2 regions of the Williamsia herbipolensis genome follow, and region 1 is predicted to be linked to the other one. Evidence: predicted binding sites of a transcription regulator. Region 1 holds the regulator's gene; the other holds the start of a gene.

Region 1 (3,258 bases):
GCCGCAACCGGTCCTCGTCGACGGCGCGGCCCTGGCAGGCGCGACGGACGCCGAGCATCACCTTCTCGCGGCTGAACGGCTCGGTCACCCCGTTGCGCTTCACGACGGCGAGCACCGCGCTCTCCACCGTGGTGAACCGACGGCCGCAGTTCGAGCACGAACGGCGGCGGCGGATGGCCTGTCCCTCGTCGGCAACACGCGAGTCGACCACTCGGGTGTCCTCGTGCTTGCAGAAGGGGCAGTGCATCGACGTGTCCTCGAACCTGATCCGCGGGCGACGCGCGTCGAGGACGGACCCCGGGGCGTCACAGGGTCCGATGTGGACCCACGGTCGCGAGGATACCGACCCGGGTCGACCGTCACACACCGGTCAGTTCCGGTAGAGCGGCGCGAGCAGCGGTTGGCCGGCGGTGAGGGCCGATCCGCTCATGTGGTTGAGCTCCCTGATGTCGGCGACGACCGCAGACGTCGACCGATCCGGGGCGACGCGCTGCGCGAGCTCGCCCAACGACTCCCCGCCGCGGACGTGGACCACGGAGGTGCCGGAGATCGGCGCGGCGGTCGACTCGGTGGCGGCCGCCCCACCGATGACGACCGACCACACCGCGATCGCGAGGGCGATGCCGGCGACGATGGCCGCGCCCCATCCGATGGGGGCGGGACGGCGCGACACCGGTGCGTGGCGGCGTCCGTCGGCGCACACGACGCCCGCGGGGCGTGCCGCGACCGGCCGACCCGAGGGGCGGCGCCGTGCGGGCACGGGGCGCGGCGCCGGACGCGGCGCGCGCTCGACCGTGGCTCCGGCGGGCCGGTGACCCGCGTAGCCGGTGGTGCTGCTGTGACGCGTGAGAGTCTGATTCATGACGTGCTCCTCATCGACCAGACGTTCGAGTGAACGTGTGTTCGATTTGTATCACGCACCTCCGACAATGTCCCGACACGGTCGAACAAATGTTTGAAAGTTGTTATCTGCTGCACTACTGTCCCAGGTGACAGCAGGTCCGCGCGTCGTCCGAACCGTTCGAACAGACCGGTCGGGAGCGGGCCGCGACAGGAGGGACACCGTGTCCGACACCACCGTCACCACCACCGACTTCGCCGACGGCCCGATCAGCGAGGCCGATCTGACGCCTCGGCAGGCGAAGGTCCTCGAGGTCATCCGTGCGTCGGTCCGCGAGCGCGGTTATCCCCCGAGCATCCGCGAGATCGGGGACGCGGTCGGCCTCAACTCCACGTCGTCGGTCGCCCATCAGCTCCGCACCCTGGAGCGCAAGGGCTTCCTCAAGCGCGACGCGAACCGCCCCCGCGCGGTGAACGTCCAGGACGCCGATCCCGGTGACGGCGGCGGGTCGGATGCACTCTCGCTGCCGACCCCGACCTTCGTCCCGGTCCTCGGTCGGATCGCGGCCGGCGGGCCCATCCTCGCCGAGGAGGCCGTCGAGGAGGTCTTCCCACTCCCCCGCGAACTCGTCGGCGACGGCGCGCTCTTCCTGCTCCGGGTGGTCGGCGAGTCGATGATCGACGCCGCCATCTGCGACGGCGACTGGGTGGTCGTCCGCCAGCAGAACGTCGCCGACAACGGCGACATCGTCGCGGCGATGATCGACGGCGAGGCCACGGTGAAGACCTTCAAGCGCACCGGCGGACACGTGTGGCTGATGCCCCACAACCCGCAGTTCGAGCCCATCCCGGGTGACGAGGCGGCCATCCTCGGCAAGGTCGTCACCGTCATGCGCCGCCTCTGATCGACCGCACGCACCCCGCAGATCCCATCTGACCACGCCGCGTGTCACACTGAGTTCCCCGTTCGGCGGACGACAGGAGAAGTGATGGGCGCGCAGCGATTGGTCCTCGACGGGGCGGTGGTCGTCGTGACCGGCGCCGCCGGCGGCATCGGGCGAGAGGTCGTCCGTGAGGTGCATCGCCGCGGTGCCCGGGTGGTCTCACTCGACCTCTCCCAGGCGGCGGTCGACGACGCCGTCCGCGGACTCGATCCCGACCGCGTGCTCGCGGCACGCGCCGACGTCACGGTCCCCGCTGACCTGTCCGACGCAGTCGATCGCGCCGTTGCGCGGTGGGGACGGATCGACGTGGTGTTCGCCAACGCCGGTATCTCCAGCGGAGATTCGGCCGACACCGTGGCCAGCGTGGCCGACGGCGTGTTCGAGCGCGTCATCGGCGTCAACCTGATGGGCGTGTGGAACACGGTGCGGGCGGCACTGCCCCACATCATCGACTCCCGGGGCCACGTCCTCGTCACCTCGTCGACGTACGCCTATCTCAACGGGATGGTGAACGCGCCCTACGCGGCGTCGAAAGCCGCCGTCGAACAGATCGGACGCGCGTTGCGCAGCGAGCTCGCGGCCCACGGTGCGACGGCCGGGGTGCTCTACCCCGGATGGGTCGCGACCCCCATCGCCGACGTCGCCTTCGGCAAGGACGAACTGGCCACCGCGCTGATCAAGCGGGCCTTCCCGCGTCCCCTGCTCACGCCGATCAAACCCCGACGGGTCGGCCTGGCGGTCGCCGACGGGATCGAGGCCCGGTCACCGCGCATCCAGGTGCCACGCCGGTGGATCCCCGTCGCCGCACTGCGCGGGATCGTCAACCCGCTGTCGGATGCCGCCCTGCACCGTGATCCGACCATGATCGGCCTCGTGCGTGAGGTGGAGGACCGAGCTCACCGGCGGTGAACCCGATCGACCCTCGTCGCCGTCAGGCGTGCAGTGGCGCCGCCGCGGCGGCCCGTGCATCTGCCGGATCCGCAGTCGCCAGCGCCGCCTGCGCCGCGGCCCGGCACTGCGCCGTGGTCACCTGACCCAGCGCCGCACCCACCCCCGCCGCGGCCGCGGGTGCGCTCGACAGTGACGTGACCCCCATGCCCACCAGCACGCAGGCGAGCAACGGGTCGGCGGCGGCCTCACCGCACACGCCGACGGACTTGCCGGTCGCCGAACCCGCTGAGGCGACCATGTTGATCAGCGCGAGGACGGCTGGCTGCCACGGGTCGGTGAGGTAGGCCAGTTCGGCGGACATGCGGTCGGCCGCCATCGTGTACTGCGTGAGGTCGTTGGTGCCGATCGACACGAAGTCGACCTCGGCGAGGATCGACGGCGCGAGCAGGGCGGCCGAGGGGATCTCGATCATCACCCCGGCGACCAGGCCGCGGGCACGCACCTTCGCCGCGAAGTCGCGCGCCTCGGTCGCGGTGGCCACCATCGGGGCCATCACCCACGGGGACGAGCCGGTGGCCTCGGC
Region 2 (3,258 bases), 1.0 Mb from region 1:
CGCGGCGCCGACGTCGTGACCGTCGCGGGCGGGGATTGCGATCGAGCCTCCTGCCGCCGCAGGTCCCCGCGGCGAACACACGCTCGGAATCGTTCGATCTCGTGGTGCTGGAGGCGTTCGCCGAGATCGACGCGCGCTGGCATGAACAGCTCGGTGATCTCGACCTCGCGGTCGACGAGATCCCGCGGGTCCTCCCCCGCGATCCCGAGACCGTGCAGTGGCCCGACGAGGTGACCGCCGACGGCGCCATCCCCCTGGCCCGGCTGCTGCCGGCGGGTATCGACGCGAACGGGCGTCCGTCACGGGCGCGGATCGTCATCTTCCGTCGGCCGTTGGAGAGTCGCGCGGACAAGGGAGCCGATCTGCTCGACCTCGTCCACGAGGTCCTGGTCCATCAGGTGGCCACACATCTCGGGCTCGACGAGGACACCATCGATCCCGAACCGCACTGACCCGAGAAGCACAGCCACGGAGAGGTTCTCGAGGCGGTCAGGCGCGCTGTCGCGGGACGCGGTGCCCGGTCAGATGATGCCGCGCTTGAGGCGGCGGCGCTCACGCTCGGACAGTCCGCCCCAGATGCCGAAGCGCTCGTCCTTGTGCAGTGCGTACTCGAGGCACTCGGCCTTCACCTCGCAGCCCGAGCAGATGCGCTTGGCCTCGCGGGTGGAGCCGCCCTTCTCCGGGAAGAACGCCTCGGGGTCGGTCTGCGCGCACAGCGCGCGGTCCTGCCACTGGTCCTCGATGTCGTCGAAGAGGGCATCGAAGTCGTCGGTGACGAGGCTCAGGTGCGGGGTGGACGGCATGGCGGGTGCGAACGCGGGCGCGGACTCCGCGGCGCTCTCCGCCGACGGGTAGGCGTGGTTCGACGGGAATCCGTCACCCATCCGGTGCTCGAAAGTCATCGCCGGGCTCCTCGTGAATTCGTTTGCGGCCGCAGGGCGACCGAGGTGGGTGATGACCGTCGCCGCAGGGGCGCAGCCGGTGCGAGAATCGTGGTGCATGGGTACAGCCGGTGCCACCGCGTACGAACCGGGCCGTCGGGCCTGTTCGAACGTGTGATCGAACACGAAGTCGCTCAACGATTCTCGATCACAAAACGCTAATGACACTGGTGTGATTAGACACGTACGCCGGTGTCTCGGTCAAGCGAAACGGCGAAATTGCCAATACCACTGCCGGTCCGGTATTCCGCGACACGACACCACCGGAGTGTCGCACCACTGGCGTGTCGGATGTCTCGGTCGGGTCTCGATGGCCACGGGCCGGTCGTCACCACGCCCATTAGAGTGGGCGGTCGTGAAGGCAACGGTTCTCGTCGGTGGCGTCGGTGGCGCCCGATTCCTGCAGGGTGCGCGCCATCTGTTCGGCCGCACCCCGTTTCCCGCCGGAGCCGAGTCCACGTCGTCGGACTCCGGCGTCACCGCCATCGTCAACGTCGGCGACGACGCGTGGATGCACGGGGTGCGCATCTGTCCCGATCTCGACACGTGCATGTACACCCTGGGCGGGGGCATCGATCTCGAACGCGGGTGGGGTCGCACCGACGAGACCTGGAACGCCAAGGAGGAGCTGGCCGCCTACGGCGCCGATCCGGACTGGTTCGGGCTGGGCGACCGCGATCTGGCCACCCATCTCATCCGCACGCAGATGCTCGACGCCGGCTACACCCTCACCGACATCACCGAGGCCCTGTGCAAGCGGTGGCAGCCCGGTGTGCGACTGCTCCCGGTGACCGACGATCGCCACGAGACCCACGTGGTGGTCAACCGCAGCGGCGACCCCGACGACGCGAAGGTGGCGATCCACTTCCAGGAGTGGTGGGTCCGTTACCGGGCCCAGATCCCCACCCACGGCTTCGCTCAGGTCGGTTCGGAGAAGGCGACGCCGGCCGCCGGCGTCCTCGAGGCGATCGCCGACGCCGACATCGTCTTGCTGGCGCCCAGCAACCCCGTCGTCAGCATCGGCGCCGTGATCAGCGTTCCCGGCATCCGCGCCGCCCTGCGCGCGACGAAGGCTCCGGTGGTGGGGATCTCGCCGGTGATCGGCGGGGCTCCCCTGCGCGGCATGGCCGACGAGTGCCTGTCGGTGATCGGGGTCGAGACCACGTCGGAGGCCATCGGCGCCCATTACGGCGCACGATCGGGCACCGGCATCCTCGACGGCTGGCTGGTCGCACCGGGCGACGGCGCCGACATCCCCGGCATCGCCACCCGCGAGGTGCCGTTGGTCATGAGTGATCCGGAGACGACGGCCCAGATGGTCCGCGACGCCTGCGATCTCGTCGGTGTCGCACATGACCGCTGATCCCCGCCCGCCTGCGACCGGCGATCACGCGGCCACCGGCACGCTCGAGATCATCGGGGTCCGTGGTCTCCCCCGCTTCGTCGAGGGGGACGATCTGGCCGCCGCGATCGCCGGCGCCGCACCGGATCTGCGCGACGACGACGTCGTGGTGGTGACGAGCAAGGTGTTCTCGAAGATCGAGGGCCGCATGGTCACCGCACCGATCGATCCCGAGGAACGGGACACGTTGCGGCGCACGCTGATCGACTCCGAATCGGTGCGCGTCCTGGCACGCAAGAACCGCACGCTGATCACGGAGAACGCGCTCGGCATCGTGCAGGCGGCGGCCGGGGTGGACGGCTCGAACATCGACACCGACCAGCTGGCGCTGCTGCCCGTCGATCCCGACGCCAGCGCCCGACGATTGCGCGACCGACTGGCCGCCGATCCCGGTGTGCGCGTCGCGGTGATCGTCACCGACACCATGGGACGCGCCTGGCGCAACGGCCAGATCGACGCGGCCATCGGCTCGGCCGGCATCGCGGTGACCCACCCCTATGACGGCAGCGTCGATCCGCACGGGAACCCGCTGATCGTCACCGACATCGCCGTGGCCGACGAGATCGCCGCGGCCGCGGATCTGGTGAAGGGCAAGCTGATCGAGACGCCCGTCGCCATCGTGCGCGGCCTGCGACCCCACGACGACGGCTCCGGCGCACGCGATCTCGTCCGCCCGGGTGACGAGGACCTGTTCTGGCTCGGGACCACCGAGGCCATCGACCTCGGTCGACGTCAGGCCCTCCTCACCCGCCGCTCGGTGCGCGCCTTCACCACCGAACCCGTGGAGCCGGAGGTCATGGACGCGGCGTTCGCCGAGGCGCTGACCGCCCCCGCGCCGCACCACACCCACCCGGTACGTCTGGTGTGGGTGCGTGACCGGGAACGTCGGATCCGCCTGCTCGACGCGATGGCCGA

Evidence for each region. The regulator LexA, encoded in region 1, represses DNA repair genes until DNA is damaged. The targets are predictions, from matches to a motif close to CGAACANNTGTTCG.
Region 2: a site for LexA is predicted at 1,049-1,062, ahead of cofD (2-phospho-L-lactate transferase). Genes of this name have one in related genera too.

The regions. Positions count from the first base shown of each region.
Region 1 is NZ_CP108021.1:279,194-282,451, reverse strand. It holds gene nrdR (transcriptional regulator NrdR) at 1-247, opposite strand, end outside; gene OG579_RS01255 (LysM peptidoglycan-binding domain-containing protein) at 371-862, opposite strand; gene lexA (transcriptional repressor LexA) at 1,065-1,745, shown strand; gene OG579_RS01245 (SDR family NAD(P)-dependent oxidoreductase) at 1,830-2,693, shown strand; gene OG579_RS01240 (phosphoenolpyruvate--protein phosphotransferase) at 2,716-3,258, opposite strand, start outside.
Region 2 is NZ_CP108021.1:1,288,354-1,291,611, forward strand. It holds gene OG579_RS05880 (metallopeptidase family protein) at 1-452, shown strand, start outside; gene OG579_RS05885 (WhiB family transcriptional regulator) at 522-803, opposite strand; gene cofD (2-phospho-L-lactate transferase) at 1,297-2,304, shown strand; gene OG579_RS05895 (coenzyme F420-0:L-glutamate ligase) at 2,294-3,258, shown strand, end outside.